DNA from 3 places in the Brenneria sp. L3-3C-1 genome. Region 2 is predicted to be linked to each of the others. Evidence: predicted binding sites of a transcription regulator. Region 2 holds the regulator's gene; each other region holds the start of a gene.
What was found. Region 2 encodes CRP, which controls carbon source genes, mostly activating them, when cyclic AMP is high. Its sites were predicted from a motif close to ATGTGANNNNNNTCACAT; they were not measured.
Positions count from the first base shown of each region.

Region 1: a site for CRP is predicted at 6,712-6,729, ahead of ompW (outer membrane protein OmpW). Genes of this name have one in related genera too.
Region 3: a site for CRP is predicted at 3,737-3,754, ahead of JG725_RS10720 (NupC/NupG family nucleoside CNT transporter). Genes of this name have one in related genera too.

Region 1 covers NZ_JAEMHF010000001.1:565,343-576,188, reverse strand. Annotated here, with positions in the region: gene JG725_RS02630 (anthranilate synthase component 1) at 1-828, shown strand, start outside; partial or broken gene trpD (bifunctional anthranilate synthase glutamate amidotransferase component TrpG/anthranilate phosphoribosyltransferase TrpD) at 828-2,422, shown strand; gene trpCF (bifunctional indole-3-glycerol-phosphate synthase TrpC/phosphoribosylanthranilate isomerase TrpF) at 2,430-3,797, shown strand; gene trpB (tryptophan synthase subunit beta) at 3,843-5,036, shown strand; gene trpA (tryptophan synthase subunit alpha) at 5,036-5,839, shown strand; gene ompW (outer membrane protein OmpW) at 5,932-6,567, opposite strand; gene JG725_RS02595 (YkgJ family cysteine cluster protein) at 6,851-7,207, shown strand; gene JG725_RS02590 (YciC family protein) at 7,313-8,065, shown strand; gene JG725_RS02585 (septation protein A) at 8,264-8,827, shown strand; gene yciA (acyl-CoA thioester hydrolase YciA) at 8,871-9,293, shown strand; gene tonB (TonB system transport protein TonB) at 9,522-10,298, opposite strand; gene JG725_RS02570 (YciI family protein) at 10,487-10,783, shown strand; gene JG725_RS02565 (YciY family protein) at 10,837-10,846, opposite strand, start outside.
Region 2 covers NZ_JAEMHF010000007.1:12,333-23,178, reverse strand. Annotated here, with positions in the region: gene JG725_RS13915 (mandelate racemase family protein) at 1-732, shown strand, start outside; gene JG725_RS13910 (ABC transporter substrate-binding protein) at 808-2,418, shown strand; gene JG725_RS13905 (ABC transporter permease) at 2,550-3,590, shown strand; gene JG725_RS13900 (ABC transporter permease) at 3,686-4,492, shown strand; gene JG725_RS13895 (ABC transporter ATP-binding protein) at 4,464-5,351, shown strand; gene JG725_RS13890 (ABC transporter ATP-binding protein) at 5,412-6,188, shown strand; gene ppiA (peptidylprolyl isomerase A) at 6,492-7,061, shown strand; gene crp (cAMP-activated global transcriptional regulator CRP) at 7,145-7,777, opposite strand; gene JG725_RS13875 (OsmC family protein) at 8,088-8,495, shown strand; gene JG725_RS13870 (phosphoribulokinase) at 8,547-9,416, opposite strand; gene JG725_RS13865 (YheU family protein) at 9,524-9,760, opposite strand; gene JG725_RS13860 (LysE family translocator) at 9,928-10,530, shown strand; gene JG725_RS13855 (ABC transporter ATP-binding protein) at 10,584-10,846, opposite strand, start outside.
Region 3 covers NZ_JAEMHF010000004.1:37,048-47,893, forward strand. Annotated here, with positions in the region: gene JG725_RS10705 (antitermination protein) at 1-196, opposite strand, end outside; gene JG725_RS10710 (helix-turn-helix transcriptional regulator) at 619-1,317, shown strand; gene JG725_RS10715 (4'-phosphopantetheinyl transferase) at 1,422-2,138, opposite strand; gene JG725_RS10720 (NupC/NupG family nucleoside CNT transporter) at 2,245-3,522, opposite strand; gene JG725_RS10725 (TatD family hydrolase) at 3,836-4,660, opposite strand; gene JG725_RS10730 (stress-response protein) at 4,755-4,943, opposite strand; gene JG725_RS10735 (DUF1328 domain-containing protein) at 5,066-5,227, opposite strand; gene osmY (molecular chaperone OsmY) at 5,391-6,005, opposite strand; gene prfC (peptide chain release factor 3) at 6,491-8,080, opposite strand; gene dhbA (2,3-dihydro-2,3-dihydroxybenzoate dehydrogenase) at 8,316-9,074, opposite strand; gene JG725_RS10755 (isochorismatase) at 9,071-9,949, opposite strand; gene JG725_RS10760 ((2,3-dihydroxybenzoyl)adenylate synthase) at 9,949-10,846, opposite strand, start outside.

The sequences.
Region 1 (10,846 bases), on a different contig from region 2:
GGCGCCGTGGTCAGCCAGATGCAACAGGCGATTCGCATCGGCGAGATTTTTCAGGTGGTGCCGTCACGGCGCTTTTCATTGCCTTGCCCTTCGCCGCTAGCCGCCTATCAAACGCTGAAAGACCATAATCCCAGCCCTTATATGTTTTTTATGCAGGATCAGGACTTCACGCTGTTCGGCGCGTCGCCGGAAAGCTCGCTGAAATACGATGCCGACAGCCGCCAGATTGAAATTTATCCGATTGCCGGCACTCGCCCACGCGGACGGCGGGCGGACGGTTCATTGGATCGCGATCTTGACAGCCGTATCGAACTGGAAATGCGCACCGATCATAAAGAAATGGCCGAGCACCTGATGCTGGTCGACCTGGCGCGTAACGATCTGGCGCGCATCTGTCAGCCCGGCAGCCGTTATGTGGCTGACTTAACCCAGGTTGACCGCTACTCGTTTGTTATGCATCTGGTCTCACGCGTGGTGGGCACCCTGCGAGAAGATTTGGATGCGCTGCACGCGTATTGCGCCTGTATGAATATGGGCACGCTGAGCGGCGCGCCGAAAGTCCGGGCCATGCAACTGATTGCCGACAGCGAGAAAACCCGCCGCGGCAGCTATGGCGGCGCCGTAGGTTACTTTACCGCCCGCGGCGATCTGGATACCTGCATCGTCATTCGCTCAGCCTACGTTGAAGACGGCATCGCCACCGTTCAGGCCGGCGCCGGCGTCGTTCTGGATTCCAATCCTCAGGCGGAAGCCGATGAAACACGAAATAAGGCCCGCGCCGTTCTGCGGGCCATTGCCAGTGCGCACAACGCAAAGGAGTTGTTCTAATGGCGGATATATTACTGCTCGATAATATCGACTCGTTCACCTACAACCTGGTGGATCAACTACGCGCCAGCGGTCATCAGGTGGTCATTTATCGTAACCATCTGCCGGCCGACGCCATTATTGAGCGCTTAAAGCAAATGGAACGGCCGGTGCTGCTGCTGTCGCCCGGGCCGGGAACCCCCGCCGCCGCCGGTTGTATGCCTGAGTTGCTGCAACGCCTGCGCGGTCAATTGCCGATTATCGGCATCTGCCTGGGGCATCAGGCCATTGTGGAAGCCTACGGCGGCCAGGTAGGTCAGGCCGGGGAAATTCTGCACGGCAAAGCCTCCATTATCGATCATGACGGCTTGGCGATGTTCGAAGGCTTGCCTAATCCGTTGCCGGTCGCGCGCTACCATTCGCTGGTCGGCAGCAATATTCCGGCGACGCTGACCGTCAACGCCCATTTTAACGATATGGTGATGGCGGTTCGCCACGATGCCGACCGCGTTTGCGGCTTTCAGTTTCATCCGGAATCCATTTTAACCACCATGGGCGCACGGCTGCTCGAACAGACGCTGAACTGGGCATTGGCGTAAAAAAAAAGGACATCATCATGCAAAACATTCTTGAAAAACTCTATCAGGCTGAGACGCTCAGCCAACAGGAAAGCCAGGCGCTGTTCGGCGCCGTTGTCCGCGGCGAGCTTGAAAACAGCCAGTTGGCGGCGGCGCTGATCAGCATGAAAGTTCGCGGTGAACATCCGCAAGAGATTGCCGGCGCGGCGAACGCCCTGCTGGCCGATGCCCAGCCGTTTCCGCGCCCCGACTATCCGTTTGCCGATATCGTCGGCACCGGCGGCGACGGCACCAACAGTATCAATATTTCCACCGCCAGCGCTTTCGTGGCGGCCAGTTGCGGGTTGAAGATCGCCAAGCATGGCAACCGCAGCGTCTCCAGCCGTTCAGGATCGTCCGATCTGCTGGCGGCGTTTGGTATCCGGCTTGATATGCCCGCCGAGCAATCCCGGCAGGCACTGGATGATTTAGGCGTGTGCTTTCTGTTTGCGCCGCAGTATCATCCCGGTTTTCGCCATGCGGCGCCGGTGCGCCAGCAATTGAAAACCCGCACCCTGTTCAACGTACTGGGGCCGTTGGTCAACCCGGCGCGTCCTCCGCTGGCGCTGATTGGGGTTTATCGCCCGGAACTGGTGCGCCCTATCGCCGAAACCTTGCGGGTTCTGGGATACCGGCGCGCGGCGGTGGTACACGGCGGCGGCATGGACGAAGTCGCCATTCATGCGCCGACCCAGGTCGCCGAGCTGAACAACGGCGATATTGAAACCTATGAGCTGACGCACCAAGACTTCGGACTGGACAGCTTCCCGTTATCGGCCTTGCAGGGCGGTTCGCCGGAAGAAAACCGTGACATTCTGGCCGCGCTGCTACAAGGTAAGGGAGCGCGTGCGCACGATGCGGCGGTTGCCGCCAACGTCGCGCTGTTAATGAAGCTGTTCGGACAAGAAAATTTGCGTCAAAACGCGCAACAGGCGTTGGAAGTGATTCATAGCGGACAGGCCTACCAGCGAGTCACCGCCCTGGCCGCAAGAGGATAAAGCCGTCATGCAGGAAACCATACTGAATAAAATAGTGCGTGATAAAGCCCTATGGGTTGAAGATCGCCAGCAAAAGCAGCCGCTGTCGACGTTCCGGCACGATGTCGTGCCCAGCCAGCGGGACTTTTATCACGCGCTGCGCCAGAATCAGCCGGCGTTTATTCTGGAGTGCAAAAAAGCGTCCCCCTCAAAGGGATTAATTCGTGATGATTTCGATCCGGTGAAGATTGCGCAGGTCTATAAAGACTACGCCTCGGCCATTTCCGTGCTGACCGATGAAAAATATTTTCAGGGCGATTTTGCTTTTCTTCCGCAGGTCAGCGCGGCGGTTCATCAGCCGGTGCTGTGTAAAGACTTTATTATTTCGGAATATCAGATCTACCTGGCCCGCTATTATCAGGCAGACGCCATCCTGCTGATGTTATCCGTGCTGAACGACCAACAGTATCGGCAGTTGGCCGATGTCGCCCATAGCCTGAAGCTGGGCGTGTTGACCGAAGTCAGCAACGAGGAAGAACTTCAGCGCGCCATTCAACTGGAAGCCCGGGTGGTCGGCATTAACAACCGCGATCTGCGCGATCTCTCCATCGATCTTGAGCGTACCCGCCGGCTTGCCCCACGTCTGCCGGCGGAGGTGACCGTCATCAGCGAGTCGGGGATTCATCGTCATGCGCAAATTCGCGAGCTGAGTCAGTTCGCCAACGGTTTTTTAATCGGCAGCTCCTTGATGTCCGAACCCGATCTGACGCTGGCCGTGCGCCGCGTTATTCTGGGAGAAAATAAAGTCTGCGGCCTTACCCGCGCGGAAGACGCGCAGGCGGCCTACCAGGCGGGCGCCGTCTATGGCGGTTTGATTTTTGTCGACGCCTCGCCCCGTCATGTCGAGATCGAACAGGCGGCGGCGGTTATCAACGGCGCCCCGCTGCGTTATGTCGGCGTGTTCCGCGATGCGCCGGTCGAGCGCATCGTCAGTATCGCCAAGCAGTTGAATCTGGCGGCTGTCCAGCTTCACGGCGGCGAAGATCAACACACCATTTCTTTGCTGCGTCAGCAGTTGCCCGCCGCCTGCCAAATATGGAAAGCGCTGAGCGTCGCGTCCGGCCTCCCCGAGAGAAATCTACAGGCGATCGACCGCTATGTGCTGGATAACGCTCAGGGCGGCAGCGGTCAAGCGTTCGACTGGTCGGTGCTCAATGGCCAGAACCTGGACAACGTGCTGTTGGCGGGCGGTCTGAACGCGGATAACTGTACGCAAGCCGCCCGACTGGGTTGCGCCGGGCTGGACTTCAACTCCGGGGTGGAAAGTCAGCCCGGGAAAAAAGATGCGCATAAAATCGCGGCTGTTTTTCAGGCATTACGGGCCGTAACCCCGTAACACCCTGGCAGCACGGCTCATATTAAATCGATAAAAGACAGGAATATTATGACGTTACTCAACCCATACTTTGGTGAATTCGGCGGCCAGTATGTGCCGCAGATCCTCATCCCGGCTCTGCGTCAACTGGAGGAAGCCTTTGTCGCGGCACAGCAGGATCCCGAGTTTCAGGCCGAATTTACTGATTTGCTGAAAAACTATGCCGGACGGCCGACCGCGCTGACCCTATGCAGAAACCTGACCCACGGCACCCGCACCAAACTGTATCTGAAACGTGAAGATTTGTTGCATGGCGGCGCGCACAAAACTAACCAGGTGCTGGGACAGGCGCTGCTCGCCAAACGGATGGGGAAAAGCGAAATCATCGCCGAGACCGGCGCCGGGCAACACGGTGTCGCCACCGCGCTGGCGTGCGCCCTGCTGGGGTTGAAATGTCGTATCTATATGGGGGCGAAAGACGTTGAGCGTCAATCCCCCAACGTGTTCCGTATGCGCTTGATGGGCGCCGAGGTCATTCCGGTGCACAGCGGTTCCTCAACGTTGAAAGATGCCTGTAATGAAGCGCTGCGCGACTGGTCCGGCAGCTATGAAACCGCGCACTATCTGCTGGGCACTGCCGCGGGTCCCCATCCGTATCCGACGATTGTGCGTGAGTTTCAGCGCATGATCGGTGAAGAAACCAAAGCGCAGCTGCTGGAAAGAGAGGGCCGCTTGCCCGATGCCGTACTGGCCTGCGTAGGCGGCGGCTCCAACGCCATCGGGATGTTTGCCGACTTTATTGATGAAACCGCCGTTCGCCTGATCGGCGTTGAACCCGCCGGACTCGGCATTGAAACCGGACAGCACGGCGCGCCGCTTAAACATGGGCGGGTCGGCATCTATTTCGGTATGAAATCTCCGATGATGCAAACCGCTGACGGGCAAATCGAAGAGTCCTATTCGATTTCCGCCGGTTTGGATTTCCCCTCCGTCGGGCCTCAACATGCGTATCTGAACAGCGTCGGCCGGGCCGATTATGTGTCCATCACCGATGACGAAGCACTGGATGCCTTTAAGGAACTCTCCCGGCATGAAGGTATCATTCCGGCGTTGGAATCCTCTCATGCGCTGGCTTATGCGCTGAAAATGATTAAGCAGGAACCGGAGAAAGAACAAATTCTGGTGGTCAACCTGTCGGGCCGCGGCGATAAAGACATATTTACCGTTCACGATATTTTGAAAGATCGGGGAGAAATTTAATGGAGCGCTATCAACACCTGTTCAAACGTCTGGCTGACAATAAAGAAGGCGCTTTTGTTCCCTTTGTCACGTTGGGCGATCCATCGCCTGAGCAGTCGCTGAAAATTATTGATACCCTTATCGCGGCCGGCGCCGACGCGCTGGAGCTGGGCATCCCCTTTTCAGACCCGCTGGCCGATGGGCCAACCATTCAGGACGCCACGCTGCGCGCCTTTGCCGCGGGCACCACCCCCGGCCACTGCTTTGAGATGCTGGCCGCTATCCGGCAGAAATACCCTGATATTCCTATCGGCTTACTGATGTATGCCAATCTGGTTTTCAGCAACGGCATTGATGAATTTTATCAACGTTGCGCGCAGATCGGCGTCGATTCCGTGCTGGTCGCCGATGTCCCGGTTGAGGAGTCCGCGCCTTTCCGTGCCGCGGCGCAACGTCACGGCATCGCCCCGATTTTTATCTGCCCGCCCAATGCGGATGACGACCTGCTGCGTGAGATTGCGTCCTACGGCCGTGGCTATACCTATTTATTGTCGCGCGCCGGCGTCACCGGTGCGGAAAAACGCGCTCAGTTGCCGCTTCATCACCTGGTCGCCAAACTGCATGAATACCATGCCGCGCCGCCGCTTCAGGGATTTGGTATTTCAGAGCCTTCTCAGGTGCGGGAATCATTATCGGCGGGCGCCGCCGGCGCCATTTCCGGCTCGGCAATCGTGCGGATTATTGAAAAAAACCAGCATCAACCTGACGAAATGCTGGCGCAGCTTCACGCCTTTGTCAGCGAAATGAAAGCGGCAACGCGTTGATAACATTTCCACACAGCGCCAACGGCGGATAGTTATCCGCCGTTGGCGATTTGATGCGCCGCCGGGCAGGCTGGCGCATCATGTCATTAACATCAGAAACGATATCCGACGCCAAACATAAACACCCACGGGTCCAAACGGGTGCTGACGTTTTGCTGTTCGCCGCCCGCTTTAAACCTCACTTCCGTGTCGATGTCCATCCACCACAGTGACGCATTAATCAACCAGTTTTCATCCAGGTTGTAATCCAGACCGGCTTGCGCGGCCACGCCCCAGGAATTTTTCAGGCTCAGATCGCTCAGCCCGGCATCTTTCCCTCTTTGATTGAATTTTTCATCATAAAACATGGTGTAGTTCAGACCGACGCCCAGGTAAGGACGCAGCTTGTCGGCTTTATCGCCAAAGTAATACTGTGCGACCAGAGACGGCGGCAAGTGGCTGACTTCGGCAATGTTGCCGACGCCGTTAAGGCCGACGCGATGGGTGAACGGCGTCGCCGCCAATAACTCCACGCCAATGTTGTCGGTCACCAGATAACTGAACGTCAATCCCAACTGGGTATTATTATCAACCTTGAACGATCCCAGACTTCCCAGCACATTATCCGACCCTTCCACCGGACGAACCGTTGCCGTTCCGCCACGAACAATGATATCACCCGCCTGATGAGCCTGGGCAAATGCCGGCATAAGTGCAGCAGCCAGTAATACAAAAGACGCTTTTTTCATTATCCACTCCCTTTATATGGTTTAAATTTCGAGCGAAATATACCTCCATGTGGGTATTGTTGTTTTAATCCAGATCACATCTTTTAAATACTTTTTGCAAAAAACGAACTCGATCAATTCTACGTAACTCATTAAAAATGCAAGAATTGATCTACATCAAAAATAACTAAAGATACATAAAATGCGTTTTGGGAAAAATACGCTGCCAAAAGGGTGATTTCAGCGCTAGATTTTTATTCTGACTGACAGGATTCAATACCGGTTAAGGGCGGTAATTAATTAAATGAGTGACAATGCCTGTATGCACTGCGGCGCTTGCTGCGCTTATTTCAGGGTATCTTTCTACTGGGCTGAAGCTGATGATGGCGGCGGCGTAGTACCTGCCTTACTCACAGAACCTCTTACCCCTTTTTTACGCTGCATGCAGGGTTCAAATAGCAAAAATCCTCGCTGCTGTGCGTTGGAAGGCAAGATCGGCGTCAATGTCAGCTGTTCGATTTATGTTAATCGGCCATCGCCATGTCGTGAATTTATGCAATCCGGAGAAAACGGCCAAATAAATGACGCCTGCAATCGTGCGCGGGCCAGTTATGGATTGCCACCGCTGATCGCCGCCATTGAACCATCGGCGGCGGGATGATGAGAAATGAGAAGATCGCGCCCCCTGCGGGGGTGCCACAGTCTGGCGTAACAGGTTACAATTAAAGGCTAAGTAACATTGCTTATCTTTTCTCAAGGAGTTTGCATGCCTATCACGGCTAACACTTTGTACCGTGACACAATGAATTTTACGCGTAATCAGTTCATCAGTATTTTGATGATGGCGCTGTTGACCGCGTTCATTACTGTCATTCTGAATCAGGCCTTAGCCCCCGGCAATGAGGAATTACAAACGCTTAACGCCGCCAGCGGCGATCTCTCCTCATCCGCCGAACTGGGTATGATGGACTTGATCCAGCAGATGACCCCGGAACAGCAAACCGTGCTGCTCAAAATGTCTGCGGCCGGAACCTTTGCCGCCTTGATCGGCAACGCGATTCTTACCGGCGGCATACTGCTGCTGATTCAGATGGTTTCCGCCGGTAATCGCACCAGCGCGTTGCGGGCGATCGGCGCCTCCGCGCCCGTCTTACCCCGCCTTTTTATCCTGATCCTGTTCTGTACCCTGTTGGTTCAGCTTGGCATGCTGTTTCTGGTTGTTCCGGGCGTGTTATTGGCTATCGCATTAAGCCTGTCGCCGGTTATTGCCGTCGTTGAGAAACGTGGCGTATTCGGCTCCATCAAGGCAAGCGCGAAACTGGCTTATGCCAACCTACGCGTCACCGCGCCGGCCGTGATCCTGTGGTTATTGATCAAAGTTGCCATTCTGCTGCTGGTGACCAAAATCCCGATATTTTCGCCGACCGTCATTGCGGTGTTGCTAAATGGCCTGAGTAACCTGATATCCGCTATCCTGCTGATCTATCTGTTCCGCCTTTATATGCTGCTTCGCGCCTGATTTAACCTGTGCCGTACAAGCTGCGGCACATCTTCTTGTTTTTTATTGTTACTGCGCCGCCAACCTTTCCAATCGTAATTTTCTGCAAATTATTACGATATCAAGGGAACTGTGCCCCACAATAAAGGATAATACGCGCAGTTATCAGATAGCCATCCGGGTTATCGTCAACAAATTAGTGAGTGACGGATTGACACAATGAAGCAACTTCTTGATTTTCTCCCGCTGGTGGTTTTTTTTGTTTTTTACAAACTGTATGACATCTATGTTGCGTCCGGTGCGTTGATCGCGGCGACAGCGCTGGCGCTGATCGTCACCTGGGTGATTTATCGTAAAATAGAAAAGATGATGCTGGTGACCTTTGCCATGGTCGCCATTTTCGGCACATTGACGCTGGTATTCCATAACGATCAGTTTATTAAGTGGAAAGTCACCATCATTTATGCGCTATTCGCCATCGCGCTGCTGTTCAGCCAGTTCGTGATGAAAAAAACGTTGATCCAGAGAATGTTGGGCAAAGAGTTAACCCTACCGCAGGCGGTTTGGGGAAAACTGAACTTCTCCTGGGCCATGTTCTTTCTGGCGTGCGGATTGTTAAACATTTATATTGCTTTCTGGATGCCGCAAAGCGTTTGGGTTAATTTCAAAGTCTTTGGTTTGACTGGCGTTACCCTGCTATTTACATTGATCTGCGGCGTTTATATTTATCGGCATTTGCCTGACGATCGGGAAAAGTCAGAAGAAAACGGCGGCGAGCACTAACAATGCCCGCTTGATAAAAACAGCATAATTTATTGATACCACAATGAGCCAACAAAACGTGTTACCTCAGGGCGAGCTGGTACTTCGGACTCTGGCAATGCCTGCGGATACCAATGCAAACGGGGATATTTTCGGCGGCTGGCTAATGTCGCAGATGGACATGGGCGGCGCTATTCTGGCAAAGGAGATCGCAGAAGGCCGCGTCGTGACCGTACGGGTCGACGGAATGTCGTTTTTAAAACCGGTCGCCGTCGGCGACGTCATTTGCTGCTACGCGCGTTGCGTGCGTACCGGCCGTAGCTCCATCAATGTGAACGTCGAAGTTTGGGTAAAGAAAGTATCATCCGAACCGATCGGCCAACGCTATCGTGCGACCGAGGCGCTGTTTACTTATGTCGCCGTTGATGAAGACAGTCGTCCGCGCGAGCTGCCGATGGGCAAATGTCACTTTAACCCCGAAGACTGATACGCGCTTTGCTGCGCCAGCCATCCCACAAAAGAGAAAAGCCGCTGATAGCGGCTTGAGGTTGCTGACAAAGTCGTCTGTAAGCCTGAGATACCCGGGCCTACCGTACCGAGGGGCGCTCCGGCGGCTTACGCCGCTACGCCCCCTCGCCACGCTCTCCCTAATAACAGGCTTTGTCAACGGTCTGAAAGCCGCTGGTAGCGGCTTTTCTCCTAAACGCAGGCGTGATTACTCCATCACCGCCCCGCCATCAATCCTGAAGACGATGGTCACGACCAAATCCTTACCCGGCTTGTTGGCCTCATAACGCCATTTCCGCATCGCCTGTTTGATATCACGTTCAAACATATTCCGAGGCTCTGCTGAAACCACCCGAACGTTGTCTACCCGTCCGGAACTATCCACATCAAACTGCATTTTCACCCGGCCTTCAACCCGCAATGAAAATGCCCGTGCCGGATACTGCGGCTGAACCCGACTAAGCGGTCTCGGCCCTGTCGACTGTGTGTTCGCTACCGGCGCGGGAGCTTGTCTGACTGGCGCATTGGTCACATTTCGCGTTGGTTCATCGCTGGTAAAGGGTGCCGGCGGCTGTTTTTCAGCGACCTTCTCCCGTTTGACCGGTTTCGGTTGCTCCACCTTCTTCACCGGTTTTGGCTTAGGTTTAGGTTGTGGCTTCGGTTCAGGAAGCGGTACGGGGACAGGCTCAGGGATCGGTTCAGGTTCAGGAACCGGCTCGGGTTCCGGGATTGGCTCAGGCTCGGGAACAGGTTCCGGCTGTTTTACCGGTTCCGGTTCAGAGGGAGCGGGCTCTGCCGCTGGCGCCGCTTCAAGCGCGGCCGGATTCACCATAACCACGCTGATTGGTTTAGCGTGCTGAGGCAGCTCGATCGCGTTATTAAACGACGCGTACAGCAAACCCGCAATCAGTGAACTGTGAACGCCAACTGAAAGTATAAACGGCCATGAATAGCGGCGGGTCAGGAGAAACTTTTTTTGCGGCATAGTATGTCTTCATCCTCTTATGCCGCCCAAGTTTAAATGCAAATAGCAATCATATTCAATAACAACACGTGTGATTGTTAAAAAAAACCAGGCTAAACTTTATTTATCTGGCAAATCAGTCTATTGCCCCTGCCGTTCCATCACGTATGATAAATCACTTCTTTTACCCCAACCTGTGAGGCTCGCCGATGTTATATGTTATTTACGCCGAAGATTCCGCCGATTCACTGGAGAAACGACTGGCGGCAAGACCCGCTCATCTTGCCCGACTGAAACAGTTGCAGGATCAAGGACAACTTATTACAGCCGGCCCCCTGCCGGCCGTTGACAGCGAAGATCCGGGCGCCGCCGGTTTTAGCGGTTCAATCATTATCGCCGAATTTCCCTCGCTGGAGGACGCGATATCCTGGGCAAACGACGATCCCTACGTTGCCGCCAACGTTTACCAGCAGGTAACGGTAAAACCCTTCAAAAAAGTTTTTTGATGTGTATGAAAAATTAACGGCCGTTCGATGCGGCCGCTAATTTTTTCAGCAGATTACCACTCG
Region 2 (10,846 bases):
GAACTGGCCGGCGGTTTATCCACGCCGGAAGAGTACGGTCAGTTCGCCGAAAAACTGGTTCAGCGCGGCTATAAAGCCATCAAACTGCACACCTGGATGCCGCCGGTTTCTTTTGCTCCCAGCCCGAAAATGGATGTGAAAGCCTGTGCCGCCGTGCGTGAAGCGGTCGGGCCGGATATCTGCCTGATGCTGGATGGCTATCACTGGTATAGCCGTAGCGACGCGCTGTACATCGGCCGGGAACTCCAGAAGCTGGATTTCACCTGGTTTGAAGAGCCGATGGAAGAACAGAGCATGGCCTCCTATAGCTGGCTGACCAAAAGCCTGGATATTGATGTCATCGGGCCGGAAAGTCTATCAGGCAAATACTTCAGCCGGGCCGACTGGGTGAAAGAAGGCGCGTGCGATATTTTGCGCGCTGGCGTACAGGGCGTCGGCGGTCTCTCGCCGTGTATGAAAGTGGCCGGTCTGGCCGAAGCCTTTGGTATGGATTGCGAGATTCATGGCAATGGCGCCCCCAATCTGGCGGTGGTGGGCGCTATCAAGAACTGCCGCTGGTATGAACGCGGCTTGCTGCATCCCTTCCTTGATTATGATGAACCCGCCGCCTACCTGAATTCCATCGTCGATCCGATGGACGGCGAAGGCTTCGTGCATCTGCCGCAGCGTCCGGGGTTGGGCGAGGATATCAATTTTGACTGGATTGAGGAGCATGCCTTAAGCAAAGAATAGAACGTCAGTCTGAAAGAAAATACTTAAAAAATAAAAAGTTGTCGTCTTCCATACTTCCACACCTGGAGAAGAATAATGAAAGCACGCGCAATACTCCGTACCCTACTGTTAAGTACCCTCTGCATGGCGGCGACCCCCGCCATGCTGTCCGCCAAAACGCCTGACGATCAGCTGATTGTCGGGATGAATATGAACAACATGTTGTCGCTCGATCCGGCGGCGATGACCGGTAATGAAGTAGTGGGCATTATCGTCAATCTGTATGATTCGCTGGTGGTGCTCGATCCGGCAAACCTGAGCAACGTCCTGCCGTCTCTGGCGAAAAGCTGGAGCGTGAGCGAAGACGGTAAGGTCATTACCTTCAATCTGGTGGACAACGCGACGTTCCATTCAGGAAATCCGGTTACGGCGCAGGATTTCGCCTGGTCGATGAAACGCCTGCTTAACCTCAATATGGCGCAGGCCACCACCTGGAAATCCTATGGTTTCACGGCGGACAATGTGGAGAAAATGATCCGCGCCAAAGATGCCCACACGATTGAAATCGAACTGCCCAAGCCGAACGATCCCAAACTGATTATCTATTCGCTGGCGACCTTGGGCAGCGGATCGGTGCTGGATAGCAAAACGGTCTTGCAGCACGAGAAAAACGGCGACTGGGGCAACGGCTGGCTGACGACCAATGAGGCAGGCTCCGGCCCGTTCAAGCTGGATGTGTGGCAGGCGAAAGATGTGCTGCGCATCAGTCGGGTTGAGGGCAACTGGCACGGCGACGCCAAAATGAGGCGCGTCATTTTCCGCCACATGACCGAGTCGCAGGCGCTGCGCCTGATGATTGAAAAAGGCGATATTGATGTCGCCTCCGGCATGTCGGTGCCGGATATCAACGCCCTGAAACGCGACCCGAACGTCGTCGTGGATGAGGTGAAAAAGGGCACGCTGTATTACGTCGCCATGAGTCTGAAAAATGAATACTTCGCGCAACCCAAAGTGCGTGAAGCGGTTCGCTATCTCATTGATTATGATGGCGTAAATAAAACCGTCATGCCTGGCTACGGCTTCTATCACCAACGCCCGATTCAATCCGGGATGGATGCCACGTTGCCGAATCCGGGCTATAAGCTGGATGTGGCCCGAGCCAAGTCATTGCTGGCGGAAGCGGGTTATCCGAATGGCTTTGAAACCACGCTGCGCGTGTTGTCGGATCAACCGTTCCTCAATCTGGCGACTTCCGTGCAGTCAACGCTGGCGCAGGCCGGCATCAAAGCCAAGATTATTTCCGGCACCGGCAATCAGGTATATGGCGCCATGCGCGATCGTAAATTCGATATGCTGGTTGGCCGCGGCGGCGGCGGCGTCGATCCGCATCCCCATTCCAGCCTGCGATCCGTGGCCTATAACCCCGATAACAGCGACGAAGCCAAACTGACCAACTTCCAGGGCTGGCGCACCTCTTTCTACGATAAGTCATTGAACGAGATGATCGATCGGGCGTTATTGGAGAAAGATCCCCAGCAACAGAAGCAGATGTATATCGACGTACAGAATCGTTATGAAGAACTGTTCCCGGCGATTATTCCGGTGTCGCAGATGATCGACTCCGTGGTGTTGCGTAAAGACGTGAAAGGTTATGTGCCGCATCCGTCTTCCACGACGCAACTGCGGGACGTCTCTAAACAGCGCTAGTTTTCACACGTTCAGCGGATGATTGGCCGATGTGTGTCCGGCGAATCATCCCGCCTGGAACGTTAAAAACGAAATAGCCGCGTTAGTGGCGGTTTGACGTCGCCGCTAACCGGAGTAGCAGGAGAAAGAACATGGTTTTCTCTGATTGGATCAAACCGGGGGGAGTGTTGCGTCGGTTGGCGAAACGTCTGTTTCAGGTCGTGGTCACGCTGTTCGGATTACTGATCCTGACATTCGTGATCGGCCGCGTGATGCCGATCGACCCCGTCCTGGCGATTGTCGGACAGGATGCCGATCAAAGTACCTATCAACAGGTTTATCAGCAGTTGGGGCTGGATAAGCCGCTGTATGCGCAGTTTTTTATTTACTTCAACTCTCTTATGCAGGGCGATTTGGGCAACGCGCTTCTGACCGGACGTCCGGTCGTCGACGATATCATCCGTGTCTTTCCCGCCACCATAGAGCTCGCCACGATGGCGATTATCGTCGGCGCCGGTCTGGGCGTGCCGCTGGGCGTTCTGGCGGCGGCAAGACGCGGCAAATGGGCGGATTACGTGGTGCGTTTTATCAGTCTGGCGGGCTATTCCACCCCGATATTCTGGGTCGGCATGATGGGGCTGCTGGTGTTCTATGCCTGGCTCAACTGGGTGGGCGGCGCCGGACGGGTGGACATGGCCTATGACGGCCTGGTGGAGAACCGCACCGGGCTGCTGTTGCTTGACGCGATGCTGGAAGGCAACTGGGAGGTGTTCCGCAGCGCGCTGAATCACCTGCTGTTGCCCGCCACCATTTTGGGTTTTCATTCTCTGGCTTATATCAGCCGTATGACGCGCAGCTTTATGCTGGCGCAGCTGTCGCAGGAGTACATCATTACCGCGCGCGTCAAGGGGCTGTCTGAATTCCGGGTGGTGTGGGCGCACGCGTTTCGTAACATTCTGGTGCAATTGCTGACGGTGGTCGCGCTGGCTTACGGTTCGCTGCTGGAAGGGGCGGTGCTGATCGAAACGGTGTTCTCCTGGCCGGGGTTCGGCTCCTATCTCACCGGCAGTTTGCTGCTGGGGGATATGAACGCGGTTATGGGCTGTGTCCTGCTGGTAGGGCTGATCTTCGTCACCCTCAATCTGTTGTCGGACATGTTGTATCAAATCTTTGATCCGAGGACGAACGCATGAACATTTCCTCTGAACCGGTACTGCGAACGTCACCGGAAAAGCGGGTGGGGCGCCTGAAGCTGCGCGGCGCGCGTATCGCTGGTTTTCTGCTGCTGATGATGCGTAATCCATTGACCGCCATTGGTTCGGCCATCGTCCTGATGCTGATGCTGGTCGCCATTTTTGCCCCCTGGATCGCGACGCACGACCCGCTGGCGCAGGATCTGGGCAATGCATTGCAGGCGCCGGGCGCGGCCCATTGGTTCGGAACCGATGAGTTTGGCCGCGATGTCTTTAGCCGACTGGTCTATGGCTCCCGCATCACGCTGTATATCGTGGCGCTGGTGTCGGTAACCGTCGGGCCGATCGGTCTGTTGCTGGGTGTGGTGGCGGGCTACTACGGCGGCATCGTCGATACCATTCTGATGCGCATCACCGATATTTTCATCTCTTTCCCCAGTCTGGTGCTGGCGTTGGCGTTCGTGGCGGCGCTTGGCCCGGGGCTGGAGCATGTGGTGATCGCGATTACCTTGACCGCCTGGCCGCCGATTGCGCGTCTGGCAAGGGCCGAAACGCTGTCATTGCGCCATGCCGACTTTGTTTCCGCCGTGAAACTGCAAGGCGCATCATCGATCCGCATCCTGCTGCACCACATTGTGCCGCTGTGTCTGCCGTCGGTGATTATTCGTATCACCATGAACATGGCGGGCATTATTCTGACCGCGGCCGGGCTGGGGTTCCTGGGGTTGGGGGCGCAGCCGCCCGATCCTGAATGGGGCGCGATGATTTCAGCCGGTCGCCGTTACATGATGGAGTGCTGGTGGTTAGTGACTATTCCGGGGCTGGCGATTTTGATCAACAGCCTGGCGTTCAATTTCCTTGGAGACGGCCTACGTGACATCCTCGATCCCAGAACTGAATAATCTTTCTCACCGTACGCCGCAGAACGCACCGTTGATGGATGTCGCGGATCTGCGGGTCAGTTTCGTCAACGGCGGCGTGGTGACCGATGCCGTGCGCGGCGTCTCCTTCACGCTGGGGTGTGAAAAGCTGGCGATTGTCGGCGAATCAGGCTCCGGTAAATCCACGGTGGGGCGCGCCTTGCTGCGCTTACACCCGCACAGCGCGCGTATTACGGCGGATCGTCTGCGTTTTGGCGACACCGATTTGTTAACGGCGGACGAAGCGCGGATGCGTCAGATCCGCGGCAAACGCATCTCAATGATTATGCAGGATCCCAAATACTCATTGAATCCGGTGGTCTGCGTCGGCGATCAGATTGCAGAAGCCTATCTGGCTCACCATCGCGTTTCGGCGCGCGTAGCGAAGGAAAAAGTGATGGCGATGCTGGATGTGGTGCGTATTCGCCAGCCGGAACGGGTATACGGCCTGTATCCCCACGAAATTTCAGGCGGGCAGGGGCAGCGCATCATGATTGCGATGATGCTGATTACCGAGCCTGAAGTGGTGATTGCCGATGAACCGACCTCGGCGCTGGATGTTTCGGTGCGCTTGCAGGTGTTGGCGATGCTCGACGATCTGGTGGGTGAACGTGGATTGGGGCTGATTTTCATCAGCCACGACATCAATCTGGTGCGCAGTTTCTGCGATCGGGTACTGGTGATGTACGCCGGACGGGTGGTGGAGTCGATTGCCGCCGCCGATCTGGATAATGCGCGGCATCCTTACACCCGCGGATTACTGAACTCGTTACCGGATATCGATCGTCCGCGTTCGCATCTGCCGGTGATGAATCGCGATCCGGCCTGGATTAATGAGTAAGGAGCACGTATGGCGACGGCAACCCTTCCGATGAGCGAATCTATGAATATGAACCGATCCATGATTGAAGTGAACAATCTTAATCTGTCGTTTGGTCAGGGAAGCACGCAGAATCAGGTTTTGTATGACGTGAACCTTACCGTGGACGACGGTGAGATTTTCGGTCTGGTCGGCGAGTCCGGTTCGGGTAAAACCACCGTACTGAAATGTCTGGCCGGGTTGTTTAATCACTGGCAGGGAAGCTTGCTGATTGACGGCCAGCAACTGGCGCATCGTATCGATCAGGCGCGCTGCCGACGAGTGCAGATGATTTTTCAGGATCCCTATGGTTCGCTGCATCCCCGTCACACGGTGGAGTCGATTCTGGAAGAACCGCTGTCCATCCACCGTTTTAACGATCGTGACGACCGTATCGATACGCTGCTGGGGAAAGTCGGGCTGGGCACGCACTTCCGCCGCCGCTATCCGCATCAGCTTTCGGGAGGCCAGCGCCAGCGCGTGGCGATCGCCCGCGCGCTGATTCTGGAGCCCAGAGTGCTGTTGCTCGATGAGCCGACCTCGGCGCTGGACGTTTCCGTGCAGGCGGAAATTCTTAATCTGCTGGCTGAACTGCAACAGCAGGAGAAATTAACCTACCTGCTGGTGACGCACGATCTGGGGGTAATTTCCCATCTGTGTCATAAAGTCGCGGTGATGCAGTATGGCCGGATACTGGAAACGCTGAATATCGGCGACTTAACCCGCGATACGCCGAAGAACGCCTATACCACCATGCTGGTGGAGGCCAGCCGCCAGTATAGCCGCGACCTTGCGGTGCGTTCGGAGCGTATGGGCTAAGGTTCTGTGCGGCGACAGATAATAAGCGGGTGCTGACTTTAACGTCAGCCTGAGGTTACTGACAAAGTCGTCTGTAAGCCTGAGATACCCGGGCCTACCGTACCGAGGGGCGCTCCGGCGGCTTACGCCGCTACGGCCCCTCGCCACGCTCTCCCTAATAACGGGCTTTGTCAATGGTCTGGGCTGACTTTAACGTCAGCCTTTTTATAATACGTAAAAAAAGGTAAATGGGTGGCGTTGGCGGGTGTGGGTATTTACAATCATTACGCTTTCAGTGGTCGGTTTCTTCAACAAGGAATTATCATGCTTAAACGTACTCTGGCTGCTGCGGCGGCTTTTATTTCACTTACGGCTTTTTCTCCGGTGTTCGCTACCTCCGGCACAACGCATGTTTTGCTGACGACCTCGGCGGGAAACATTGAGCTGGCATTGGACAACCAAAAAGCACCGGTTTCGGTGAATAACTTCGTTGAGTACGTGAATAACGGTTTTTATAACGGCACGACGTTTCATCGGGTCATCCCCGGCTTTATGATTCAGGGCGGCGGTTTTACCGACGACATGAAGCAGAAAGCGACCAACCCGGCGATCAAAAATGAAGCGGACAATGGCTTACGCAACCTGCGCGGCACCATTTCCATGGCGCGGACTGCGGAAAAAGACAGCGCCACCAGTCAATTCTTCATCAATGTGGCTGATAACGCTTTCCTCGATCACGGACAGCGTGATTTTGGCTATGCGGTATTCGGTAAAGTGGTAAAAGGTATGGACGTGGCGGATAAAATCGCTCAGGTGCAGACCGAAAACGTCGGCCCTTACCAAAATGTGCCCACCAAACCGATCGTGATCCAGTCAGCCAAAGTTCTGCCCTGATACGCCTTGCTACGGTGTTATATGGCTATAAAAAAAGCGTGAAAGAGACTTCACGCTTTTTTGTCGTAGGGTAATCGCCGGGTTTAACGCGTACCGTAAACCACGATCGTTTTACCATGTGCGGAAATGAGGTTCTGATCTTCCAACATTTTAAGAATGCGGCCCACGGTTTCGCGTGAACAGCCAACGATTTGCCCAATTTCCTGGCGGGTGATTTTTATTTGCATGCCATCTGGGTGCGTCATGGCATCGGGTTGTTTTGCCAGGTTCAATAATGTTTGGGCAATGCGACCGGTTACATCAAGGAATGCCAGATTACCGACTTTCTCTGAGGTCACTTGCAGCCTGCTTGCCATCTGCGCGGACAGACGCATCAGAATATCGGGATTGACCTGAATCAACTGCCGGAATTTTTTATAGGAAATTTCAGCAACTTCACAAGCCGTTTTCGCCCGTACCCAGGCGCTACGCTCCTGGCCTTCTTCAAACAAGCCAAGCTCGCCAATAAAATCTCCCTGATTGAGATAAGAGAGGATCATTTCTTTGCCTTCTTCATCTTTGATTAGCACTGCGACAGAGCCTTTCACGATGTAGTAAAGCGTTTCTGCTTTTTCACCTTGGTGAATCAGCGTACTCTTCGATGGATACTTGTGGATATGGCAATGAGAAAGGAACCATTCGAGAGTTGGGTCTGTTTGCGGTTTGCCGAGAACCATTCGCTATTATCCTCTGTTGTAATTCACTGCGCAAATCACAGGGCTCAGAGTTCCCTGTACGGCGTGTTTACTGCTAAAAATTCAAATTACGTGTAGGCCGTCAGGGAATATACTGGAGCTTCTGTCTGGCGACGTTATCATCTTCCCGCGATCTGAGTTTGTCCAGAAAAGACAGCTTCTGTTCTCATTTTTAACACAGCTTGGAGGAAGTGTCTTGTGTTGTCTCGCGTCAGCATGATAAAGCTGTGGTTATAGGTTGTTTTTGTATAATAACGATATAAATATTAAAAAATTTTTTAGCGGAGGCGGCATGCAGGCTCGGGTGAAGTGGGTTGAAAACTTAACATTTCTGGGCGAATCAGCTTCCGGACATCAGGTGGTGATGGATGGAAATTCGGGCGATAAAGCGCCAAGTCCCATGGAAATGGTGCTGATGTCGATTGGCAGTTGTAGCGCGATTGATGTGGTGTCGATCTTGCAGAAAGGGCGTAATGACGTCGCGGATTGCGAAGTTAAACTGACCTCGGAGCGGAGAACGGAAGCGCCGCGTTTGTTTACCCATATTAATCTGCATTTTACCGTGACGGGCAAAGGATTGGCCGAGCAGGCGGTCGCGCGCGCGGTGGAACTGTCTGCGGAAAAATATTGCTCGGTGGCGCTGATGCTGAATAAAACGGTCAAGGTCACTTACAGCCATGAAGTCAGAGTATTGCCATAGCCTGGGCGGTATCGCCCGGAGTATGGCTGCCGGGCTGGTTTTAGCCGCCGGCTACTCGATTTTTTTCCCTTCCAGCAATCGCTGCACCAGCGGCGCCATAATCAACTCCATCGCCAGCCCCATTTTCCCGCCGGGCACCACCAGCGTGTTGATATGCGAAATAAACGACCCCTGCAACATGGCCAGCAGATAAGGGTAATCAATATTATCCAGCCCCTGGAAGTGGATCACCACAAAGCTTTCGTCCAATGAAGGGATGGATCGGGCGGCGAACGGGTTTGAGGTATCCACGGTCGGAACGCGCTGGAAGTTGATATGCGTGCGTGAAAACTGCGGCGTAATATAGGTGATGTAATCCTCCATGGATCGGACGACCGAATCCATCACCGCTTCACGCGAGTGCCCGCGTTCATTGACATCGCGGATCAGTTTTTGAATCCATTCCAGGTTGACGATGGGCACGACGCCGACCAGTAAATCGACGTGTTTCGCCACATTGTGCTGATCGGTGACGACCCCGCCATGCAGCCCTTCATAAAACAAGATATCCGTGGGTTCAGGCATGGGTTCCCACGGCGTGAACGTACCGGGCACCTGATTATAGGGAATCGCTTCATCGTAGGTATGAAGGTATTTACGCGTCAGACCGCGCCCATGCCGGCCATATTCGATAAAGGATTGTTCCAACAGGCTGAAATCGTTGGCTTCCGGGCCAAAATAACTGATATGGCGACCCAGATCCCGCGCTTTACGAATTTCCATATCCATTTCCGGACGGGTATAGCGGTGGAAACTATCGCCTTCAAGCTGGGCCGGCCGCATTTTTAATTGCTGGAAAATCTTATGGAATGCCAGGCTGGTGGTGGTGGTTCCCGCTCCGCTGGAGCCGGTAACCGCAATAATCGGATGCTTATGCGACATAAGACGATTTACTCCGTAATAGTGGCACCGATCGGATGCTTATATTTTTATCATTGTTAGCATGTTTAATAAGACAGATACATCTTCTCTGATGACTTTTCACGCGTTTAGCGAGGGTGGTACTCGCCGGCATTAAACTGACTGCGCGGCATGATGTTGATCGTTTCATGCAGCTCCGACCATACCAAAACCACGTCGCCTGATTCCAGTTGCCGGCGAACGTCGGCGACCTTTTGCGACAGCGTACGTTCTTGTTCACCGTAATCCGTTCCTTCCCGGAGTACGAAAGATTCGATGAGATTGTCCACTGTTTCAGGATCGAGTTGTTGCCAGGGAATGATCACGATGATTGTCCAGAAAAAGGTTGTCCCGATAGGAATAAAAATCTTGTTGCCGGATCTTGTGCGATCAATATCACACTGTTAGCTTCAATACCGTTGGTTAACCAGCAATTCGATACTCATTATCAACTATATCGTAAAAATGCGTCAGGGTGAGGAGCACCCATTACATGGAATTGAGCCTGTTTCTGTCAATGCTGGGTTTTCTGTGGGTGGCGGCGATTACCCCGGGTCCGAATAATATGTTACTGACCACGTCGGGCGCCAACTTCGGTTTTTATCGCTCTCTGTGGCTGATGCTCGGTATCATGTTGGGCATGCAGAGTATTTTACTGCTGGTGGCGTTTGGGATTGGCGGTCTGATCCTGATCTACCCTTCGCTGCACTTCATTCTCAAAGTCCTCGGCAGTTTGTATCTGCTGTGGCTGGCATGGAAAATTGCCACGGCGGCCTATGAAAAGCTTGAGACAAAAATTGCCCCCCCGCGGCCTATCCGGCTTTATCAGGGCTGGTTGCTACAGTTTCTGAATCCCAAAGCCTGGCTGATGGCGCTGGGCGCGGTGGCCAGCTTCAGTCTGGCGGGCGATAAATACAATCATTCGGTGGTGGCGATAAGCGTCGGCATCGTGCTGGTGAATCTGGTTTCCGGCGTGATATGGCTGGGGTTCGGCACGCTGATCGGCCGACTGCTGCGCAGTAAAAAAGCCTGGATTATCTTCAATGTATCGATGGGCATGCTGACGGCGGCCTGTGTGTTGCTGATTTGGCACTGACGGCCTGTTATGGCGAGCGGATAAGCGTTTTATCCGCTCGCTGCCGGCGTCAATTATGACAGCGACTGATTCATCTGCTCTAACTGCTCTTGCGCATCCAGCCAGGCCATTTCTGATGCTTCCAGTTCCGCTTTTACTTTTATCTGCTGCTGTAAACACTCGGTAAGCTCGGCTTTGCGGCTGAGATCATACAGTGCGCTATCCGCCAGCCGTGCCTCAATGGCTTCCAGCTCGACGCCCAGCTTTTCCATCTGCTGTTCGTGCCTGGCGATCAGCTTGCGCAAAGGCTGCGTCTGGGTTCTTAGCTCGGCCTCGC
Region 3 (10,846 bases), on a different contig from region 2:
CGACTCCGAGGGCCAGCAGGATATCGCTATAGCTGTCCCGCGCGCCCGCGGAAGAAACGCTTCCTTTTCTGGCCTGACTTATGGGTCTGTTGCCGCTTTGGGGCCGATAAACATACGTGGGCGACGCTTCCCGGCATGTAAACATCGACGAGGCCGATTTGGGGCCGCACAGGCTAAGCGCATGTTCAATCTTCATTGTAGTATCTCCGTATAACAAGCTGAGACGCTACATCGCTTAAGCGCCCGAAACCGTGTTGATAATCCGAGGTTAGATAACCACAGTCTGGCCCTATTCGGATGACGCTTCTCCCCCACGCCCCCCATAATCGCCAAAGAGGGGGCAATCCTGTTTGTGGCCGGTTCAAGTACCCGGACCGTGCTCGCAACGGACGTATTGTCGATTTACGTTCCATAGAGTCTTTCCTTTCGATCTTACTGTTAAATCCTGGTGAATAACCGCGGCTGGCGGCCATTCTGTCTATGTGCTTTGTCAGCCACCTAGTCAAAATTCAGTCATTTTTTTGTTGATTTTATCATCCGTAAAGCAGACTATAGTCAACGCCAATCAACAATACAACGAATAAATCAACACAGTGTTTATTTTTTAAGTTGGTAAAAATGACAGAGCTAACCGAACGCCTGCGCCATCTGATGCGCGAAGAGGGAATGAAGCAAAAGGATTTGGCAAAGATTGTGGGTACGTCACCTCAAACAGTAAACAACTGGTTAAAACGCGGAACGCTGAGTCGCGAATCCGCCCAGGCCATCAATGAAAAAACCGGCTACTCATTAGACTGGTTACTTAGTGGCATTGGTCAGCCGAAGCCAGAAAGCAGCAATTTCAAGGTTTCCCGCCTGCATGTCACCGAGTGGGAAAGCATTGATAACGATGATGACGAATTTGTGGAGGTTCCATTGTTAGGCGTCAGGCTATCAGCCGGAGGGGGCGCGTATGATATTGATGAAGATGAAGTTTATGCACTCCCCTTTCGTTCTCATACTTTAAGGCGGCTGGGTATCCGGGTGGAAGATACCCGCGTGGTTACCGTCATGGGCGACAGTATGGAACCCAAGCTGTCGGACGGCGACAAAGTCGCCGTCAACCTGTCGGACAGACAGATCCGGGACGGCAAAATGTATGCCATTCGCATGGGTGAGTTGCAACGCGTAAAAGCGCTGATCAAACGGCCCGACGGAAGTATCATCGTGCGTTCTTACAACTCGGCCTATGAAGACGAGGTTGTCACTAAAGAACAAATTATCAACGGTGAACTGGCCGTTATCGGGCGCGTATGGTGGGTATCCGCACTGGTGTGAACGGCCGCTCCCCTAAGCCGCTGACGACGATTTCCGCTTCGCACGCGGCATTGACGGGCGACAACCACTCGCACAACCGGCCCGCGTATTAGCGGGCCGGTTGGTTAACAACAGAGAAAGGTTGCAATATCATACGACCTTTTCAGGAAAGTCCCCCGAAAGCGGCGGCCCGCGTGGAACATTGGCGTTAAATCAGTCTGTAGTTCCAGTTCAAAAGTCTGTCTGGCGCTGTCCAACGCGACCATTCTGGCATCCAGAAAATCGAAATAGCGTTTAACCTGCGGATACAACGCCTTAAATAAACTCTCTTTGGCGGAAAAGCTAAGCGTCAATAAACAGCGGAATTCATCATTCTGCGCGTTCAGCCACTGATATTCCTCTTCATCCACAATACCGGGCCACAACGCCTGCGCGCGTTCAGCAGACAGAAAAGTCTCGATATCGACGCCGACGCAGGAAAGATCCGTACTGCGGATATGTGCTGCGCACAATACGCTATCCGCATTATGGCTCAAGGAACCGGCGATATTTTCAGGCCATTGCGGAGATCGATCCTCGCCGCTGTGCAGGACGAAATCGACAATCCCCAGTTTACGCACCACCTGTCTGGCCAAACAGCGGCCTGCCAGAAACTCGGCACGACGTTTCGGCACGGAACGTTCAAGCGCATCGGAAAACGGAATCTCAGCCTCGGTAAACAACACGTCGGAGTAGGCGGACAAATGGAAATGACAGCGGGCGCTAAAACCAGGGTACATGGCGCCATCCATTGCCTGCGGGAACGTTATCCATTCAACATCATTAATAAAAGCAGCAAGCATGTTACTTTACTCTTGAAGGAGAAATCACTTTCAGGGCAATCCAGCACCTCAGCCTTCAATAAATATAATGGGCGGCTCCCACCCATTATCACTCAACCAAGAACCATTACAGCGCTAAAAAGAACCCGGCGATGCTGGCGCTCATCAGGTTTGAAAGCGTACCCGCGGTGACGGCTTTCAAACCAAACCTGGCAATATCCTGACGCCGCGTCGGCGCCATACTGCCCAGTCCTCCAATAAGGATAGCTATCGATGACAAGTTAGCAAACCCACAAAGTGCGAACGAAATAATGGCCTTGGTATGATCGGACAACACCTGTAAACCAGCGGCCGCCACCACCTCGTCGGCTTTCAAATACCCGCTAAAATTCATATAGGCCACAAACTCATTGACGATCAGCTTTTGACCAATAAACGATCCGGCGATAGTCGCTTCATTCCAGGGAACGCCGATCAAAAACGCCACTGGCGAAAAGATCCAGCCTAAAATCAATTCCAGCGACAACTGCGGATAGTTAAACCAACCGCCCACGCCGCCCAGAATACCGTTAAGCAATGCGATCAGCGCGATAAACGCCAGCAGCATCGCGCCCACGTTCAGCGCCAGTTGCATACCGGAAGCCGCGCCGCTGGCCGCCGCATCAATCACGTTGGCGGGCCGATCGTTTTCATCGACAAAGCCGGACATCTCCTCCCGGTCATGGGTGCTTTCCGTTTCAGGCACCATCAGCTTGGCAAACAACAGCCCGCCGGGAGCCGCCATAAAGGAGGCCGCGATCAGGTATTCCAGCGGCACGCCCATCTGCGCATAACCGGCCATGACCGAACCGGCGATAGAGGCCAGACCGCCACACATAACGGCAAATAATTCCGACTGCGTCATACCGGCGATATACGGGCGCACCACCAGCGGCGCTTCTGTCTGACCGACGAAAATATTCGCGGTGGCGGAAAGCGATTCCGTGCGCGACGTGCCCAGCAGTTTCTGCAAGCCGCCGCCAAGCAAGCGAATCACCCACTGCATAACGCCCATGTAATAGAGCACGGCGATGAGTGATGAAAAGAAAACGATAATTGGCAGCACGCGAAGCGCAAAAACAAAACCGCCGCCGCCGAAGACTTCAAACATTTGGTCGGAAACCAGGCCGCCGAACATAAAAGAGACGCCCTGATTACCATAAGAAATGATATTGGCCACACCTTCCGTCATGCCCCCCAGCACTTTGCGTCCTAACGGAACATATAACACCAATGCGCCAATACCGATCTGAATCAGGAAAGCGCCCAATACCGTGCGTAGCCTGATGGCCTTGCGATTGCTGGAAATCAGGACGGCAAATAATACAAGTGCCGCCATGCCGATGAGACTCATGAAGAGTTGCATGTGAAGTTCCCTTTAGCGCGAGATAACGATAATTTTTTGCTAACAACCCGTTGTGATAACCATCAGTCGTTATAAAAATGAGAAGCCGATCGCCCGACAAAGCAGGAGACAGGTGACTTATCAGCCGAGCCGAGCCGATTATAAAGGCACGCTTTGAGCCGTAGCCAACTTATGTCACAAATATATACAACATCGAATGGTTGAAAACACATAATAGTGATCTGCATCACAATTTCATTGCCATTATATGAAAAAACAATGGCTATTTTGGAGGGAACTTCATGGAAAACGGCTTTTAAACGCCAATTATGGTCTACCCGTACTGCGGCAATCCGAACAGTCTGAGCGTATTGCGATATACCGCCGTTGCGATATCCGCGGCGGGTTCAGGCCGCAGTTGGCAAAGCGACTGAAAAACCGCCGTTACCCGCTCAGGGCGATTTGGCTCCCCCTGATAGCCATAAACGGGCATATCCGGCGCGTCGGTTTCCAGCAACAAGCAACTGAGCGGTAAACGGGCGATCGCCTGACGGCTTTTGTTGGCGCGAGGATAGGTAATCGTTCCGCCCACGCCGATATAATAACCTAAGCGAACGAATGCCTGCGCCTGTTCCAGGCTTCCGGCGAAGCCGTGGATCACGCCGGTACGCGGCACCTCAACACGACGCAACAATTGCGCCAGTCGATCGTGGCTGCGGCGCGAGTGCAGAATGACCGGCAGATCATACTGCTTCGCCAACCTGAGTTGAGCCTCAAGCAGGTGATATTGCCGCTCAAACTGCGGCTCTTGCATATAAAGATCCAGCCCGATTTCTCCCACGGCGACCATCTTGGCGGGCTTTTGACGCAGCTGCGCCGCCAATAGTTCGAGATCGGCATCACGATGATGGGAAATATACAGCGGGTGCAACCCAAGAGCCGCATAGAGAGATGAGTGGCGGCGCGCCAGCGAGAGCACTCGCTCAAAGCGACAGGATTCGACGGCGGGGATAATAATTCGCTCGATACCTGCTTCCGAGGCCAGACGCAGGCTTGCCAGTTCATTCTCGCCGAACAGCGGGAAGTCGAAATGGCAGTGAGTATCAATAAAGGTATGCCGGGCGGCGGTATTTTCTGCCAGCCGGTTTTCAATCGTCATAGGCTTGACCGGGGTAATGAACGTGCCGAATCAACCCCGTCGCCGAGGCCCGAAAACGGGCAACGGAAAGACGCATTTCCAATCTGGACGCCCCTCAGTGTAAAACTTTCTTTTCCGAGGAGAGCTTATCATGCTGTTTTCCGTAATCTTCCTGGAGTATCCCGGATAAATAACCGTTATTCGCCTCCAGCCAGGCGCAGTCGCTGTCAAACCATTCGGCCCACATCGCCCAGAAATTCCCTTTCCACTGTTTCCATTTGCCAACTGCTATATCACTATTCATCATAGACCTCCTGATAAAACATCGAGTTCAGCAAATACCTCAAACAGGGTGTCAAATAAATATGACAGCCATATGGCATGGCTGCCCTGTCTTCATCCTCTTCTAATAATTTATACGCTTATCTAGGGCCGTTTGCGACCCATAAACAAACTTACCAGGAACAAAATAATCCCGACAACGAAGACGATTTTAGCCGCACCTGCCGCCGTACCCGCCAGACCACCAAAACCTAATGCCGCAGCGATCAGAGCGATAACTAAAAAGATAATACCCCAACGAAACATATGCTCTCCTTACCAAAAAAATTAAAAATCATGGCGATCGTCCTGACACTGATAATGCATCCTGATTGCGTATCCAGGTGGTAATGCCTTGTTTTGCAGGTTCAGGTCATAACGGGTTATCCGCCAGAGCGGATAACCCGGTTTATATATTTAAAATTAACGGTTATGACTTAATCGTTAAGTCGTTTTTGACGCTTTTTACGCCGTCAACGGCTTTGGCGATACTTTCAGCACGCGCTGACTGAGCCTGGTTATCAACTTCACCGCTCAACAGCACGACGCCTTCATGCGTCTCAACCTTCACCTTACGCGAAGGAACAATATCGTCCGCCAGCAATTTGGCCTTAATCGAACTGGTGGTCATGGCATCACCCGCATAAGCGCCGACAGACTGCGAGGTATTATCCTTAACCTGGAGTTTGTCGCTCACCGACTGCACACCCTCGATTTTCGTCGCGATGTCTACCGCGCGAGTGGCCAGCGCCTGGCTGCCGACGAATCCGCTCAGGGTGACGACGCCATTAGTGGTCTCAACGGAGATATCGCCGCTGGTGATGGTTTTATCTTCCAGCAAGGCGCTTTTCACCTTTGCCGTGGTTGCGCTGTCACTCATGTAACCTGACGCTTTATTGGCGGAGCTATCCACTTTTTCACCTGTAGTGTTGGCGATACGTTGTACTTTTTGCCCAAACGTATCGTCTGCCAGCGCATTACCGCCGACCAGAATCGAACCCAGAGCGACGGCGATCAATGATTGTGTGAGTTTGGTCTTTTTCATCAATATCTTCCTTTATGTTTTTATGTGCCCGACACATAGCGATGCGGGCTGCATTAACGCAGAGTGATTGCCAATGCCATTCAAAATATTGCCGTAACCTCATGTCGTTGATTAAATGCACCCGTCATTAACGTCATCTAAACCAAAATAAACAGAGTACAGTTCCTAAAATAGGAAAAAATGCAATATAAAGAACTAGCTAAAATTGCGTTAACAGGTAAACAAACTAGAAACACTTAACACGTTGTTAACTATAGACCACGGAAAAGGAAATCACAGGACGATAAAGAGAAAAGAACGGGAACCGGCGGCAATTCAGATTTGTCTGTGGCGGGTTTTTCCGCCATAACCTCGGGCAATATATGACTAATTAGTTGATAAATAATAAAAAATATAAACAAAACGCCCGAATCGAACCGCATTTATCGCTATTCGAGCGGGCGCTTAAATTTCACACAAAACGCTGATTACTTATACAGCTCGGATTAATGTTCGCGCGTTTTATGGAACATGACTTCAGGGTAACGTTCCCGCGTCAGGTTCAGGTTGACCATGGTCGGGGCGACATAAGCCAGATTGTCGCCGCCATCCAACGCCAGATGCTGTTCGTTCTTGCGTTTGAACTCTTCAAACTTTTTCACATCGCCGCATTCGACCCAGCGCGCGGTGGAAACATTAACCGATTCGTAGATAGCTTCCACGTTGTATTCGGTCTTCAGCCGCGCGACCACCACGTCAAACTGCAACACGCCCACAGCGCCGACGATAAGATCGTTGTTGGTCAACGGACGGAATACCTGTACCGCGCCCTCTTCCGAAAGCTGCACCAACCCCTTCAGCAATTGTTTTTGCTTCAACGGATCGCGCAGACGGATGCGGCGGAACATTTCCGGGGCGAAGTTGGGAATACCGGTGAACTTCATCTCTTCACCCTGGGTAAAGGTATCCCCAATCTGGATGGTGCCGTGGTTATGCAACCCGATGATATCTCCCGCATAGGCCTCTTCGACGTGCGAACGGTCGCCGGCCATAAAAGTCAGCGCATCGGAAATCACCACATCTTTGCCGGTACGCACCTGACGCAGCTTCATGCCTTTCTCATATTTACCGGACACCACGCGCATAAACGCCACCCGGTCGCGGTGTTTCGGATCCATATTGGCCTGGATTTTAAATACGAAACCGGTGAATTTCTGTTCGTCGGCGACCACTTCGCGCGTATCGGTTTTACGCGGCATCGGCGCCGGCGCCCAGTCAACCAGGCCGTCCAGCATATGGTCGACGCCAAAGTTACCCAGCGCCGTACCGAAAAACACCGGAGTCAGATCGCCGGACAGAAACGCCTCCAGTTCAAACTCGTGCGACGCCCCTTTAACCAGCTCAAGTTCTTCACGCAGTTGCATCGCCAGATCTTCGCCAATCGCCACGTCCAGATCCGGGTTATCCAATCCTTTGATGATGCGGACTTCCTGGATCGTATGACCTTTACCGGACTGATAAAGATAGGTTTCGTCTTTATAGAGGTGATAAACGCCTTTGAACAGCTTGCCGCAGCCAATAGGCCAGGTGATAGGCGCGCAGGCGATTTTCAGCTCGTTTTCCACTTCATCCAGCACTTCCATCGGATCGCGGATGTCACGGTCGAGTTTGTTCATGAAAGTCAGGATCGGCGTATCACGCAGACGAGTCACGTCCATCAGCTTACGGGTACGATCTTCGACCCCTTTCGCCGCGTCAATCACCATCAGGCAGCAGTCCACCGCCGTCAGGGTGCGGTAGGTATCCTCAGAGAAGTCCTCATGCCCCGGGGTATCAAGCAAATTGACCAGACAGTCATGATAGGGAAACTGCATAACGGATGTGGTAATGGAGATACCGCGCTGTTTTTCCATCTCCATCCAGTCGGATTTCGCATGCTGGCTCGAACCCCGCCCTTTTACCGTACCGGCGGTCTGGATCGCCTGTCCGAACAGTAATACTTTTTCGGTAATTGTGGTTTTACCGGCATCGGGGTGGGAAATGATGGCGAAAGTTCTTCTTTTCGAGACTTCGCGGGCGTATTCACTTGGAGACATGATTTTCAGGTTTCTTCTGTTAGCCACCCGGCGTCAGCATCAAATCACCTCGATGTCAGCGTCAGGCAAAGCGGAAATAAAAGAGAGTAAGCCGGGTATTTTCCCTGATTTAACGGTTATACACAATCAGTGACTGAAAGCGGCGGATATCACCGGTCATATGCCAGGCAGGCGCTCAACCTGCCTGGCACCGATGAATAACGGAATCTTTTACCGGCTTTATCGATGGCGATGCTCAGGCGCCCAGCGTGGCGCCGCCATCAATGACGATATCCTGTAGCGTAATATGACCGGCCAGATCGGAGGCCATAAATAAAATGGCGTCGGCAATCTCCTGCGGACGGGCGATTTTCCCCAGCGGAATGCCCAGTTTGAATTGTTCGGGAAAACCGGCGATGGTTTGCCGCTCCGACTCTGGAGCGTGCCACAGGGTGCGTTGCATCGGCGTATCCGTCGAGCCTGGCGAGATCACATTACAGCGCACGCCGTAGGGCGCCAGCTCCAGCCCCACCGTCAGACACAGGCTGCGCAGCGCCGCTTTCGAGGCGCAGTAGGCGGCCATGCCCACCCGGGGAACATGCGCGGCATTGGAGGCCACCGTAACAATCGCCCCGCCGCGCTGACGCTGAAACTGCGGGATCGTCGCCTGAAACAGGTTGAATGCCCCGCCCGCGTTGACCGCCAGACAATCCTGCCAGTCCTGCTGACTGAGCGTTTCCGCCGCCCCCATCCGCAAAATGCCGGCCCCGTTGACCAGCACATCCAACCGCGGCGTTTGCGATAGCCGTTCGGCGCAACGCGCCGCCACGGCGTCGGCATCGCTGATATCCAGCAGGCAAGGGGTAAAAGGCGGCGCGCCGTCGGAGAACGCCCGATCGAAACCCACCACCTCGGCCCCGGCCTGTACGAAACGACAAGCCGTTTCGTAACCGATGCCGCGGCCTGCGCCGGTTACCCACACCTGCTTCCCGGTGAAATCAAGTTGGCTGCTCATGCTTCCTCCCGCTGTACGGCCGTCAGCAGCGAGATCCAGTGGTTGATGGTCGGGGTTTTTACCAACGTGACGAAATCCACCTCGTGGCCCTGCTGACGCCAGCGGCTCACCAGCGACATGATGCGCACGGAGTCCAGTCCGTAATCCAGCAGGTTTTCGTCATCGCCCACCTCACCGCAGTCGTCGTCCAGAAACGGCAGCAGCTCCGCCCGCAGGCTGGCGTGACTGTATTCCGCCGCCGAGGGCGCAGAAGCGATCAACTGGCCGGTGGTGACCACCCGCCCGCAGCGGCCGGCGCTATAGCGCAGGGCCATCATGTGCTCGTCCAGCGAGAAATCGGCCAGCGCGTCAGCCACCATAAACGGTTTGATATCGCGCATAAAGGCGTCATTGGCGGTGGTCAGACAGCCGATGTGGGCATAAATCCCGCAGATAATCAGCTGGTTACGTCCGGCATCGCGCAGTCGCTGCTCCAGGTCGGTGCGCAGAAACGCGCTGTAGCGCCATTTTACCAGCACGGTATCGCCGCTGTCGGGCGTCAGCGCATCAGTGATTTTCTGCTGCTCGGGATAGTTGTTCAGCCCCGGCCCCCACATATCGTTCAACAATGCCCTGTCGGCCGCGCTCTGGTTGTTCGGCTGCGCGGTGTAGAACACCGGAATAGCGTGCTGACGACAGAAATCCTTCAGACGAACAATATTTTCGATAAGCCGGGCGGTCAGCGGACTGTTTTCCCCCCAGAAATTAAGAAAATAGTGCTGCATATCGTGGATTAACAACGCCGCGCGCGGCGTTTCCAACGGCCAGCTCACTTTGTTGTCAGGCAGGGACGCCGCCGACGGCAGAGGATAGCTATTCAGTTTGGGAATACTCATCAGTGACTCTCCTGCAACGGTTGCGTAAGCTGTTGCGCCATCTCGCGCAACCGTTGTTTATCGACTTTTCCGACCGGTGTTTCCGGTAACGCCGGCAGGCTGGTAAAACGATCCGGTAATTTATAATCGGCAATGCCCTGTTCGCGCAGGTGACGGCGCAGCGCCACGGATTTGATCGCTTCCCGGCAAACGACGAAAGCGCAGCTTTTTTCCCCCATCAGCGGATCGGGGATGGCGACCAGCGCGGCGTTAATCACCTGCGGGTGGCGTAACAGCAGATTTTCGATCTCTTCGGCGGCAATCTTTTCGCCCCCGCGGTTAATCTGATCTTTCTCCCGCCCCACCACCTGTAGGTGGCCGTCCTGGTGTTGGATCACCACATCGCCGGAGCAGTAGAAGCCCTGCTCATCAAACACCTGTTGGTTATGATGCGGACTGCGGTAATAACCGCGAAAGGTGTAGGGACCGCGGGTCATCAGCCGCCCGGCCTGCCCACAGGGCTGGGGATGCCCTTCGGCATCGGCCACCCAGACTTCGTCGTCCGGGCTGATCGGACGCCCCTGGGTGGTGAAGATGACGCTGTCATCGTCATCAAGGCGGGTATAGTTCACCAGCCCTTCCGCCATGCCGAAAACCTGTTGCAGTCGGCATCCCAGTTCGGCGGGGATGCGGCAAGCCAGCGCCTCGCTCAGCCGTGCCCCGCCGACCTGTAATAACGTCAGGCTTTGCAACGCGTTACGCTGACCGAGCAGAGAAACGGCTTCCAGCCACAGCGTTACCGCAGGCGGCACCAGCGCCGTCACGTTAACCCGATGCCGTTCAATCAGCGGAAAACAGTGGTCGGCGCTGGGATCGGCGGCCATCACCACCGTTCCCCCGGCATAAAATACGCCCAGT